3 regions of the Paenibacillus suaedae genome follow, and region 2 is predicted to be linked to each of the others. Evidence: riboswitches for the same ligand, from Rfam matches in the RefSeq annotation. Region 2 holds a riboswitch; each other region holds the start of a gene.

Region 1 (4,251 bases), on a different contig from region 2:
GATGAAGATTTACAGGGACGATTGCGGGCAGAGTGGTCGCAGATTGGGCTTGATCCGGACTATGAACTTATGTTCGATTCTCCCTTCGATAAGCCCTATGATGTATATCGAAAGGGAGATGCCCGTTCACAGCAACATATTATGCTATGGGGGCGGGATCAGCAAATTGTAGAGCTGTCCAAGAAATCGGATATTGTACGTTCCATTAGCGGCATTCGCCGTGGAAAACACTATATCTATTTCCCAATGGACAAGCTTCTGGAAGTCTCGAATCACCTTACGGAAGATACAAGGCGTATGTTTATACGCCGCAATCATTAGATCGATTTACAAGAAAGAAAAAGGAGCGCATAAACGTGTTATTTGATACACATACGCATTTAGACAGCAGCAATTTTAACGAGGATCGCGATCAGGTTATCGCACGGGCCGTTGAACAAGGGGTGACCCGTATGGTTAACATCGGGTTCAATCGAGAGACGATCCCGACGACGATGGCGTTGGCAGAGAAATATGATTTTATCTATGCAGCCGTGGGCTGGCATCCGGTAGATGCCATAACGATGAAGCCGGAGGATATAGACTGGATCGCCAAGCTAACGGAGCATGAAAAGGTTGTGGCGATTGGCGAGATCGGACTGGACTATCACTGGGATACGTCTCCGAAGGATGTTCAGCACCGTGTATTCCGCGAGCAAATTGGGTTGGCGCGAGAATTGAAGATGCCGATCATTATTCATAATCGTGAAGCGCACGAAGATGTAATCCGCATCTTGCGCGAGGAGAAGGCTCACGAAGTAGGGGGCATCATGCACTCCTTCTCAGGTAGCTGGGAAACAGCGAAGATGTGCCTGGATATGGGCTTCTACCTTTCATTTGGAGGACCTGTTACTTTCAAAAATGCAAAACAGCCGAAAGAAGTACTTGTTAAGGTTCCGAATGATCGATTGCTTGTGGAGACGGATTCCCCCTATTTGACTCCTCATCCGTTCCGAGGCAAGCGCAATGAGTCCGCATATGTTCGTCTTGTTGCAGAGGTTGCAGCAGAGCTGAAAGGTATGGAATTTGAAGAATTTTGCAGAATGACGACTCAAAATGCAATGACATGTTTTGACATCGCATGAAAACGGGCCAAAAACAAGTGAAAAAAAGACATCGGCCATAAAATAAGTGGATTTCATAATGAAAAACGGATTAAGTTACATTTTTTTAACCATTTTTCGCGAAAAACGGAATTGCTACTGTCTTTACAAGAAGATTGCAAACACGATATGATTTCTCACAGATGTTATTACACAATTCAATATTGTTCCAACTAATTCAGTATCGCTTAATCTCCATGAAGTGGAGAGCGGGGGAACCAGAGTGTGAACGACATGACATGAGTACATGTTCAATCACACGGATTAATTCCTTGGGGTGAATTAGGGACGACCGAGCCATGAGCCGGTTGGTTCCGATAGGGCGACTCTCAAGCCCGAACCCGACAGCTAACCTCGTCAGCGTACCGAGAGAGGGTTCCTCGCGTCCTACACTGTTGACGTTTGGGTTTCTATTACGGAAGCCGCGAAAGAGTCTCCTCTTACGAAGGGCTTCTTTTGTTTACTCTCAAACATTCTTTTTTTTGAATAATGAGAATAAAGACGTCATAGGGTGTAAGAAATAGGAGGTGGGAGCAGCCAATACTGAAACGTTGGTACGGAGATTTCGGCATTGTCTTGAACGATTACATGCTCGTTTATGGCAAGTGAAGTCTCTCGTAAACATTCTTGAAATAGTCGCGTCAGATGGAATCATGCAGAGCACTCGACGGCGGGACTATGTAAGGAGGACCGAGAAATGGGACAGATCGTGAACAACGAAACCCATGAACCCCGATCATCCAGCATGTCACTCGCATTGCGATGGAAGCATGAAAATGTGCGTGTTATCACCGTTATTGCAGCTGTAGCAATCGTGATCACATTAATAGCAGTCTTGACTTGGTATAATGTAACGAAGAAGACAGTGGCTGTGCTCGTTGATGGACAAGAGCGTTCAGTCGAAACTCGCCTAGATACGCTTCGCAATGTTTTGGATGAGCATGCGATAGCGCTTGGGGCATACGATGTAGTATCGAAGCCGCTTGATGCAGAAATTGCTGATGGAGATCGAGTTATTATTGAACGCGCTTTGCCTATCCAAATTACAGCGGATGGGAAGAAAGAAACACAATTTACGACGAAGAAGTCGGTGCATGATGCACTGAGTTCGCTGCAAATCCAAGTGAACCCTGAAGATAAGGTATTCCCTTCTAAGCGTGCCTCTATTTCGAAGAACATGGATATTCGCATCGTCCGTGTCAGCAAGAAGATGGAAGAGCGTAAAGTGAAGGTTCCTTATCAAGTGGTGAAGCAGGCAGATGCTACTCTCCTTAAGGGGAAGACCAAGACGGTTCAAGATGGAAAAGAAGGCTTGGTTGTCCAGAAAGTACAGAAAACGTACGAGGATGGTAAGCTCGTATATGCGCAGATGGTCGACAAATCCGTTCATACAAAACAAGTGAATCAAGTGATAGCCTATGGAACGAAGAAGGAACCGGAAGTTGCTGTTCTGTCAGTGAACGCGCAGGAAGACGATTCTGACAATGTTTCCAGTGGCGACAAAGATTTTAACTATAAAAAAGTGCTGAAGAACGTTCAACTGACGGCGTATACGGAATCTGAGGGATCGGCTGGTGCGAAGACGGCATCTGGCGCAATAGTATCAGAAGGTCGTACTATCGCGGTTGATCCGAAGGTCATTCCGCTCGGCTGGTGGGTATATATCGAAGGGATTGGATTCAGACGTGCTGAAGATACAGGTGGCGCGGTCAAGGGGAAAATTATCGATGTATACTTCGACAGCAAGAAGGCGGTCAGCAAATTCGGACGCAAGAAGGGGTACACCGTATACGTGGTTGGCCCAGTCAAGCCGGAATCGAACTAACGCACAAGGTATGCAGCCATGTGTAATTAGGATATAGTAATGAATAATGATTTATGTCATGCTAAGAAGAGGGGACACCCTCTTCTTTTGTTGTTTATTTATGAATGGAGAGCAAGAGAAGGATGCGGAATTAGGAAGCAGCCTTGTGGTGAGAGGAGCAAGCATATTGATACGCGAAGTGATAGTTGTAGAAGGCAAAGATGATACCGTTGCCATTCACCGTGCCGTTGAGGCGGATACAATTGAGACAGGTGGATCGGCGATTAATGATACAACGATAAAACGCATCGCATTGGCCCAAGAGCGCCGAGGGGTTATTATTTTCACGGATCCAGATCATGCGGGGGAGAAAATTCGGAAGACGATAGCAGAACGTGTACCTGGGTGCAAACACGCTTTCCTGCCTAGACATGAGGCGATAGCCAAAGGGGATCTTGGTGTGGAGAATGCAAAGCCAGAAGCGATTCGCCGTGCCTTAGAGCAGGTTCGCTCCGAGATGCCAAGCATGACGTCAGAGCTGACGTGGACGGATCTCGTCGAAGCGGGATTAACGACGCATGCAGGCTCTGCAGAACGCAGACGGCAGTTAGGTGAAATATTGGGCATTGGATACTGCAACGCGAAGCAGATGCTCAAGCGCTGCGGTGTGTTCCAGATCGGACGAGAGGAATTTGAGAACGCCTTGCGGAAGCTGAACCAATTCGAGCAGGAACAATGTGCAGAAGGAGAATAGATGGAATGACGCAGACGAGAATAGATATTGCAACACCGAATCGCACGAAAGACATTATACGCAAGCATGGGTTTTCATTTAAGAAAAGCTTAGGACAGAACTTTCTAATTGATATGAACATTTTGCGCCGTATTGTGGATGCTGCAGAGCTGGATGATGTGACAGGTGCCCTGGAGATTGGGCCTGGGATCGGTGCGCTTACGGAGCAGCTCGCTAAGCGCGCTCGTCGTGTAACAGCAGTCGAGATCGATCAGCGCTTGCTTCCGATATTAGGGGAAGTGCTGGAGCCCTATGAACATGTCCATGTTGTACATGGGGATGTATTGAAGGTGGATTTGCATGAATTGTTCCGCGAACAGTTCCAAGATGTCGAGCGGGTAAGTGTTGTGGCTAACTTGCCGTATTATGTGACGACCCCGATTATGATGAAGCTTCTGGAGGAGCGTCTGCCGCTCAAGAACATCGTCGTCATGATTCAGAAGGAAGTCGCAGAGCGAATGGCAGCGAAGCCAGGAGGCAAGGATTACGGCAGCTTAAGTGTGGCTGTTCAA
Region 2 (4,251 bases):
AAAGGATATGAAGATGCACATCAACTGTCCTATGCCAATCAAGCATAACGAAGTGAACAGTCTGACGCTTGCATGGGCAAGAGGAGGGCTGTTTTTTAATAGCTATCGAGTGATAGGATTCGGGCAAGAAGGAACTTGAACAAGTATCACGTTTGGGTAAACGGGGTAGAACGATGCGCAGTTGTATGCCTGCGCATCGTCAGAAACTTGATTTTCGTTTACAGCTCTCTATAAATTGGTTTCAAGGGGAGAGACATAGCTTCCTGCTTGAATGTGGCTCCAGTTGTATGACGTCAAGCGTGGTTCCGCCTACCAGAGGTAGATCGAGCCACATGCGCATAACGCTTGCTCCCCATGCACGAGGAATGATCGTATCCCACATGATTCCACGCTGCTGCACTTCCCATTGGGAGATCGCCTTGTGAGCTCGTAGACGAGTGCTGCCGCTATAGTTGTGTTCCGCACTGTCGAGTAGCTGTTCACGCGGTTGAAGTCGAATATAAACAAGGTCGGAAGCAAGATGAACGTCCATCTCTTCTGGTTGAACGATTCTGTCTCCATGCTGCTCGCTCCATTTTCCCCAGTGTTCAGATAGCTTGTGACTTAGTAATTGTGCAAGTTCTAGGTCTTGCATATCGTGCCTCCTCTCGATGAGATGCAATATCTGCCGTGCAGATCGAAATCGATTGCAAGCAGCGTCTCAGTTGTTGTGCGTATCCTACCTTTTGGAATAGAGATTGTAAATAGAATCCAATCCAGGAAATCCAAACAAATGGTCAAACAAAGCGTTTACATACAGGTATTTATTTAAATTTCTTTGTTTTTCTCATGAAATCATCGCCGCATAAGCAAAGTTGAGAAATTGCGAGGTAATGATGCTGTAATGAGAGATAAGATGGGATTAGTTGATCACAATTGCCCGGAAATGGAGAAATTATGGTTTTCATTTCATTTACAGCAGGAGGGGGAAAGGCGTAAGATTCAGTTCAGCAACAACAACGTTATCCGTTGCGTCTCAATCGCTGAATTCCGCAGGAAGCGGAAGCGGGGGAACCAATCAAGTGAATGGAGCTGAGTGGACAGTCAGCAGCCACCGTTCGCATGGGGTGAATCCGGCACAGGATTACTGTCCTGGCTGGTAGGGCGACTCTTCGCGCCCGAATCCGTCAGCTAACCTCGTAAGCGTACGGGAGAGGCGCGCCTGATCATATGGCGACGCACCTCTTTCTTGCAAGTAGGGCTTCGGACAGATGAACAGGAGGAACTGGATATGTACGATGCGGACCGGGTCATTACAGTGTTCGCAGGCTGTGAGACGGGGATTGAATTCATACGTCAGTTGAAAGGAGCAGGATATTCGGTGGCGGGAATTGCCCATAATGGGCGATTGGCAAAGCGATTAGAAGGTATTGGCGTTCATTCCATATGCCGGATCAATACGACGGAGCCGAAGGCGTGGGCCGTCCCTCATGTCCCGATTGGCCGAATCTATGTGTTTGAACAGAGCTTTGCGCTTTCCTGCCGGCTGCTTCAAATATGCCGGCAATGGACGACGGATCCGATCACAATCGTGACGAAACGTCATCATCCGCAGTCGATCTACCGATTGCTTGGCGCGAATTACGTCATTTATACGCAATCGGATCAAGTTTCATTTTTACTATCAGATATCATCTAATTAATCCATATAGGCAATGCTCACCGCTGAATCCCATTCATGGGAACGGGGGAACCAACGTTAGTGCGCCAGCTGTACATCTGCAGTTCGCGCAAGGGGTGAATCCGGCACAGGAATCCGTTCCTGGCCGGTAGGGCGACTCTTCGCGCCCGAATCCGTCAGCTAACCTCGTAAGCGTCCAAGGAGGCAGCCTTTATTTCGTCGTGGAACATTACGCGCACGTTTTTTTGACGATGCGCGAAATAGGCCACACGGAAAGGGTCCCTCTTTCCGTGTGGCTTTTTGTGTTGCCTGCGCGTTCCTACTGAGCAGGAAGTCTTGGTAGGAGCGGGATCGCGGCAGCATTGCCTGGAGAGATGAGAACCTTATTCAGGAGGAGGAAGGGACTATGTTTGATGCAGTCATGATGATTCTTCTCGCACTGCTTGGACTAAGCGTATTGGGTATTCTCCATTGGTGCAAGACGGAAGTGGAGGAACGGGGTGATCGCTCATGATGATCGTGTTATTCACCTTAATTACGGCACTGTTCATTTATTTGCTATATGCCTTAGTCAAGCCGGAACGATTTTAGTTTGGGCAGAGTGATTATTGATATTTGTACATTAGAGAAGGGTGGAACGGAACAATGAGTGCAATCGAATGGATCGCCATTGGAATTACCTTATTGCTTGCCTTGGCGATAGCGCGTCCGATCGGAATATATATGGCAGGGGTGTTTGATAATAGCGGAGCTCCAAGACCGCTGGATCTTGTATTTGGTCCGATAGATCGTATTTTATTTAAGTGTTTCGGCATTAAGGATCAATCGCAAAGCTGGAAGGCATACGCCTTTACGGCAGTTGCCACGAACGTGCTGATGATTGTGGTGACGTATGCAATATTCCGCCTTCAAGGGGTATTGCCGCTCAATCCGAATGGCATTCCTGGCATGGAACCGGGAGTAGCATTCAATACGGCGATCAGCTTCATGGCGAATACGAACTTGCAGCACTATAGCGGTGAAAGTGGACTGTCTCCGCTGTCACAAATGACGGGCATTATTTTCTTGATGTTTACGTCACCTGCTACTGCGCTAGCGGCAGTAATGGCCATTATACGAGGGTTGACTGGCAAACCGCTCGGCAACTTCTTGGCAGACCTTGTGCGTTCGATTACGCGCATTTTCCTGCCAATTGCGATCGTTGCCAGTGTACTGTTCATCTGGAATGGGGTTCCGCAATCCTTAAGTCCAATGGAAAGTGCAGTAACTGTTGAAGGAGCAGAGCAGCACATTCCGCTTGGGCCCGTAGGCTCGATGATGTCGATTAAGGAGCTTGGCAACAATGGCGGTGGCCATTATGGAGCGAACTCCGCACATCCATACGAGAATCCGAACGGTGTGACGAATTTAATTCATATTTTACTCATGTTGATGCTGTGCACGGGGCTGCCGTTTGCCTACAGCCGCATGGTCGGCAACAAGAAGGAAGGGCGAGTGCTGTTCGTCTCCATGGCAATCTTGTTCCTCATTATGCTCGGATCATCGCTTACGGCCGAACATATGGGCAATCCTGTGCTGAACACAGCAGGATTAAGTGGAACAGGCAGCATGGAAGGGAAGGAAGTGCGCATTGGCGTTGTGCAATCGTCACTGTATTCGGTCGTTACGACTGCATCGGAGACGGGCGGAGTCAATAATATGCATGACACGCTGACACCACTCGGTGGCTTGATCCCGATGGCGAATATGATGCTGAATACCGTATTCGGCGGCGTCGGTGCTGGATTTATGAACGTGCTGCTGTACGTCATGATCGCCGTATTCCTATCCGGTCTCATGGTCGGACGGACACCTGAATTTTTGGGCCGCAAGCTGGAAAGTAAGGAGATGAAACTGCTGGCGGTTACCTTGCTGGTGCATCCGATATTGATTCTAGTACCGACTGCAATTGCAGTTGCTACACAGGCGGACACCCTGTCCAATCCAGGATTCCACGGATTGTCGCAAGCATTATATGAGTTTACATCATCTGCGGCGAACAATGGATCCGGGTTTGAAGGGTTGGGAGATGCAACGCCGTTTTGGAACATTTCCACAGGTATTGTCATGTTCTTAGGGCGCTACGTATCGCTCGTTACGCTCCTTGCCGTAGCAGGATCGATGGCGAAGAAGCAGCCAATTCCGAACACAAGTGGTACGTTCCAGACGAATACGGCGCTGTTCGGTATCGTATTTGTCGGCACAGTACTTATTGTGGGTGCTCTGACGTTCTTCCCGGTAGTCGTGCTCGGTCCGGTCGCAGAACATCTGACGTTGTGGAAATAAGGGGGAACGGAAAATGAAGACGGAAAAACAGATGAAAACACCTGCGCCATTTGAACCGGCGCGTACGCATACACATCAAGACAAGGAACGGAGCATGTTCCAAGGCAGCTTAATGCGGGCAGCATCGATCGATGCGCTGCGGAAGTTCGATCCGCGCCAGATGGTTAAAAACCCGATGATGTTTATTTGCGAGGTTGGCTTCGTTATTACACTGCTGCTTACGTTCGTGCCGGATGCCTTTGGTTCGCCAATGCCACGTTGGTTCA
Region 3 (4,251 bases), on a different contig from region 2:
ACGCTGCTCATTATTAAGAACTACAGTGGCGACATTATGAACTTCAAAAATGCGTCGCATCTAGCCAAAGAAGACGGAATTCAGGTCGATTATGTCAAAGTGGACGACGATATAGCTGTAGAGGACAGTCTATACACGGTTGGCCGCAGAGGTGTTGCAGGGACAGTGCTCGTTCATAAAATTGCAGGTGCGGCCGCTGAAGAGGGCTTGGAGCTTGCAGAAGTGAAGGCGATTGCTCAGCACGCGATCGACAACACAAGAAGTATTGGATTCGCGCTTACCTCATGCACAGTTCCAGCAAAAGGAACACCAACGTTCCAGTTGAATGACGATGAGATCGAGTACGGCGTAGGAATTCATGGGGAGCCTGGCATTCGCCGAGAGAAGATCGCTTCTGCTAACGAACTGGCGAAGAAAATGGTTGCGGATTTGTTCCGTGACATGAAGATTACAGCAGGCTCTAAGCAGGAGTTAGCCGTGCTGATTAACGGATTTGGCGGTTCCCCGCTGCAAGAATTGTACTTGCTGGCGAACGCTGTAGTTCGGGAGATTCATGCGCAACAAATTACTCTTGTTAAAGTATTCGTAGGCAACTACATGACAAGTATCGATATGGCTGGTGCGTCGGTGTCGGTTATCCGCTTGGATGAACAGCTTAAGCATTACCTCGAAGCAAGCTGCAATACGCCAGCGCTGCAGGTGAGTGGTTCATTTGAACCAATCCATCCTGAGGAGATGTCCGAAGCAGGAACTGCGAGCCACGAGGTATCTTTTACAGTAGAGACGGACGAGGCCTTCTCGAAGGTCGAACATAATGTGTTCACGGTTAATAACCTGATCTATCTAACAGACAAGATGAGCGAAATCATTATTGAAAATGAAGTTCCATTCTGCGAGTTGGATTCACATGCAGGTGATGGCGACTTCGGTATGAGTGTGGCGAAGGGCTTCAAGCAATTGAAAAGAGAATGGCATGACATCATTGCACATCATTCAGATAACATGGGCAGCTTCCTCCATGCTTGCTCGTTAGTTATTATGGAGCATTGCGGCGGCGCTTCTGGCCCAATCTGGGGTTCAGCATTCCGTGCAGCCAGCAAGTTCGCGGGCGAACGCGTAGAATTGACCGTTTCTGAATTTGCACAAATGATGCAAGCAGTTGTTAAAGGCATTCAAGACACGGGCGAGCGCTCATTTGGAAGAGGAGCTGTAGTTGGGGATAAGACACTTGTCGATGCGTTGGCTCCATTTGCAGATGCGTGGGTACAGAGTGCGTCTGAGGGCGATGATGTGAAGACTGCTTCTGTGAAAGCGGCAGAGGCTGCTGTTCAAGGTGCAAAGTATACAGAGACAATTGTAGCTCGTATGGGAAGAGCGGGGGCGGTTGGCGAACGGAGTCTTGGCTATCCTGATGCTGGTGCCTATGCGCTTGGTGTGATTTTCACAGCGTTGTCCCAAGTGATCAAGTAAGAAGCGAGCGAATTAGGAATAGAACAATTTCCGACCAAATGGAATACTAGAAAAGTAGAACCGGAGTGCAGTCTAGCATACTCCGGTTCTTTTCGTTTGGAAGATATTATAATTAATTACAATATATTTGAAATGATCTCCTGTATTATCCGTGTTAGGATCGGAAACGTACCACAAAACAAGCCGAAGCTCGTCAGAGCGCGGGGGAACCGATTCATTGGGGTGAAGTCGTGTAGCGACAGGGGAGTCCACTTTAACCCGAACCCGACAGCTAACCTCGCAGGCTGCAAAGGGAGAGATGTACAGGATGAAGAAGACATTTAAGAAAGTTGTAATTACAAGTGCGATTGCATTGGCACCGGTTATGGCGGTGAACTCTGCTATGGCAGCACCCGTTAGCCCAGTGCAACAGCCGAATCCAATGATGAACTCGAATTGTTCAAACCTGGGTATGAATATGGACTTTGATAAAGTATTCCAAGATAACTCGGAATTGAAGCAAATCTTGTCCAAATGGATGGAAGCCATTCAAAAAGAAATTGGGAATAAGCCAATCGTTCCGCCTCCCGTTCAAAAGCCAGAGGTGGACAAGCCGGAAGTAAATAAACCAGAAGTTGAAAAGCCAGAAGCAAACAAACCTGAAGTTGAGAAACCTGAGGTAGAGAAGCCAGAAATCGAGAAACCTGAAGTTGAAAAGCCTGAGGTTAACAAACCAGAAGTAAACAAGCCAGAAGCTGAAAAACCAGCAACACCTGGTGACAATAAACCAACTGCGCCACAAGACAACAACAATGCGAACAGTGACTTCGCTAGCCAAGTTATCGATTTGGTGAACCAAGAACGTGCGAATGCTGGTTTGCAGCCATTGAAATCCGATGCACAATTGAACAAAGTTGCGATGATCAAGGCGAAAGATATGAATGATAACAACTACTTTGACCATCAATCTCCAACACTTGGCTCCCCATTCGATCTGATGAGAGCACAAGGTGTCAATTTCAATACTGCTGGCGAGAACATTGCCAAAGGCCAACGTAATCCGCAAGAAGTAATGAACGCGTGGATGAACAGCGATGGACACCGTAAGAACATCCTGAACTCCAGCTTCACTTCCATCGGTGTTGCATACTACAATGGTGTGTGGGTACAATCATTCACAGGCTAACGAGTTAAGTATGTAGATATCACATCAAGAACCTGCAGGTAAATGCAGGTTCTTTTTTTTGTATTTAATCAGGCGCTCTACAAGAGAATAACGAGGAAATTAACAGAAATGAAGTTGATCTTATATGTCTCTGTTGAAGACCGGATTCAGTTTCTTTTCAATGTTATACCAATTGTGCCATTCTGTTGTTGGAACGATGAATTCTCTCATTGCTGCACGCATCCATACAGATCGAGCAAAATTTTTAACATTTATGCGTCTACAGCGATAAATCACTTTGTCTTCATTGGGCAGCTCAACCTGCATAAGCCACGCGCAATAGGACGTGAACGACAACTTATTAAGCTCAAGCATTGACAAGACGGCTGTCGCCATGCGTTCATCTTCCTCTGTTCGCAAGATATGATTCGCATGAAGAAGCATGTGCTCAATGGCACTGAGAAGCTTCTTGCATTCCTCTGGGCCAATGTGTGGACTGCGTACACAAGCAGCCATGACATCTGCGATGTGAGCTGGAGCATGAGCCCATCCTTTAACTTCTACATAATCGCGATAATCGTTCTCCTGCATGCAATAATCAACAACTCGCTTCGCAATGTGTTCATATAAAGGCTTGCTTATATAAGGCTGTTGTTCATCACGCTTCAGAAGCAGTGCGAGTAAGAGGGCGGAGAATGTACGTTGGAAGACCGAATCGTTCTCAGCAGTCCCAATTCCTTTGAAAAGCATTTGGTCTGATAACGTCTGATGAAGAAGCTCTGTTAGTTGTCCAGCGGTCAGGATTTTTTGTGTAATAAGCCATTCATATAATATCCCGTATGCAAGATCATCCCTCAATTCAGGATCTGTAGAGCCAAGTAGGCTGACTACTTGTTGTACGGCTTCATATTGTTCGATTTCTGTTGGTAGCTCATATTGATGATCCATAATTGAGCGCAGCTGCTGCTTGTCCATGAAATGAATCCCCCCATTAAAGATGTTTAGGTATTTGTATTCGCTAATGAATAATCATAAAAAGAATGAGATGATCATTTTAACATGATAGGAAAGAAATGTATATGTAGACGAATGGTAGTAACGAACGAAATCATGGTTTCTAGCAATACGGTATAGTTAGCAAGTAAGGAGGGAATGAATAAGAAACCCCCTGAACATAATCGTTAAGGGGGTGGGCGATAACTTTATACCCAACCGAAGGCTCTAGCGAGCTGAGCCGTGGCGAAGGTGACAGCTATAGCGATTCCAAGCGGAATAACGGCAGATAATATTGTCCATTTTGCACTCTTCGTTTCTTTATAAATGTTGAATAATGTCGTTCCGCAAGGGTAGTGGAGCAAGGAGAACAGCATCATGTTCAATGCAGTCAACCACGTCCACCCATGCTGCAGGAAGATATCCTTGATGTTCTCCATTCCATCTGCATCAACCATTGCCCCAGAGGACAAGTAGCCCATTAGCAAGATAGGTAGGACAACCTCGTTCGCAGGCAAGCCGAGCAGGAATGCCATAACGATGAATCCATCTAAGCCAATAGCATGGGCGAATGGATCGAAGAACGAAGCCATATGATTCAATACGCTGTCGCCACCGACAAATACGTTGCCAAGAATCCAAGT

Evidence for each region. A riboswitch is a leader RNA that binds a small molecule or an ion and turns the genes downstream of it on or off. The one in region 2 is predicted to bind cyclic di-AMP.
Region 1: it holds a riboswitch for cyclic di-AMP, as region 2 does, so the genes downstream of both, RQP50_RS28680 (3D domain-containing protein) here and kdpF (K(+)-transporting ATPase subunit F) in region 2, are expected to answer to the same signal.
Region 3: it holds a riboswitch for cyclic di-AMP, as region 2 does, so the genes downstream of both, RQP50_RS22660 (CAP domain-containing protein) here and kdpF (K(+)-transporting ATPase subunit F) in region 2, are expected to answer to the same signal.

Annotation. Positions count from the first base shown of each region.
Region 1 is NZ_JAVYAA010000013.1:10,388-14,638, forward strand. It holds gene RQP50_RS28670 (HD domain-containing protein) at 1-321, shown strand, start outside; gene RQP50_RS28675 (TatD family hydrolase) at 357-1,124, shown strand; cyclic di-AMP (ydaO/yuaA leader) riboswitch at 1,318-1,521, shown strand; gene RQP50_RS28680 (3D domain-containing protein) at 1,840-2,967, shown strand; gene rnmV (ribonuclease M5) at 3,134-3,700, shown strand; gene rsmA (16S rRNA (adenine(1518)-N(6)/adenine(1519)-N(6))-dimethyltransferase RsmA) at 3,706-4,251, shown strand, end outside.
Region 2 is NZ_JAVYAA010000008.1:216,478-220,728, forward strand. It holds gene RQP50_RS25865 (hypothetical protein) at 1-48, shown strand, start outside; gene RQP50_RS25870 (hypothetical protein) at 242-634, opposite strand; cyclic di-AMP (ydaO/yuaA leader) riboswitch at 1,011-1,200, shown strand; gene RQP50_RS25875 (hypothetical protein) at 1,271-1,678, shown strand; cyclic di-AMP (ydaO/yuaA leader) riboswitch at 1,693-1,870, shown strand; gene kdpF (K(+)-transporting ATPase subunit F) at 2,174-2,251, shown strand; gene kdpA (potassium-transporting ATPase subunit KdpA) at 2,306-3,985, shown strand; gene kdpB (potassium-transporting ATPase subunit KdpB) at 4,080-4,251, shown strand, end outside.
Region 3 is NZ_JAVYAA010000006.1:284,388-288,638, reverse strand. It holds gene dhaK (dihydroxyacetone kinase subunit DhaK) at 1-1,470, shown strand, start outside; cyclic di-AMP (ydaO/yuaA leader) riboswitch at 1,642-1,771, shown strand; gene RQP50_RS22660 (CAP domain-containing protein) at 1,778-2,635, shown strand; gene RQP50_RS22655 (DUF2785 domain-containing protein) at 2,756-3,589, opposite strand; gene RQP50_RS22650 (nucleoside recognition domain-containing protein) at 3,817-4,251, opposite strand, start outside.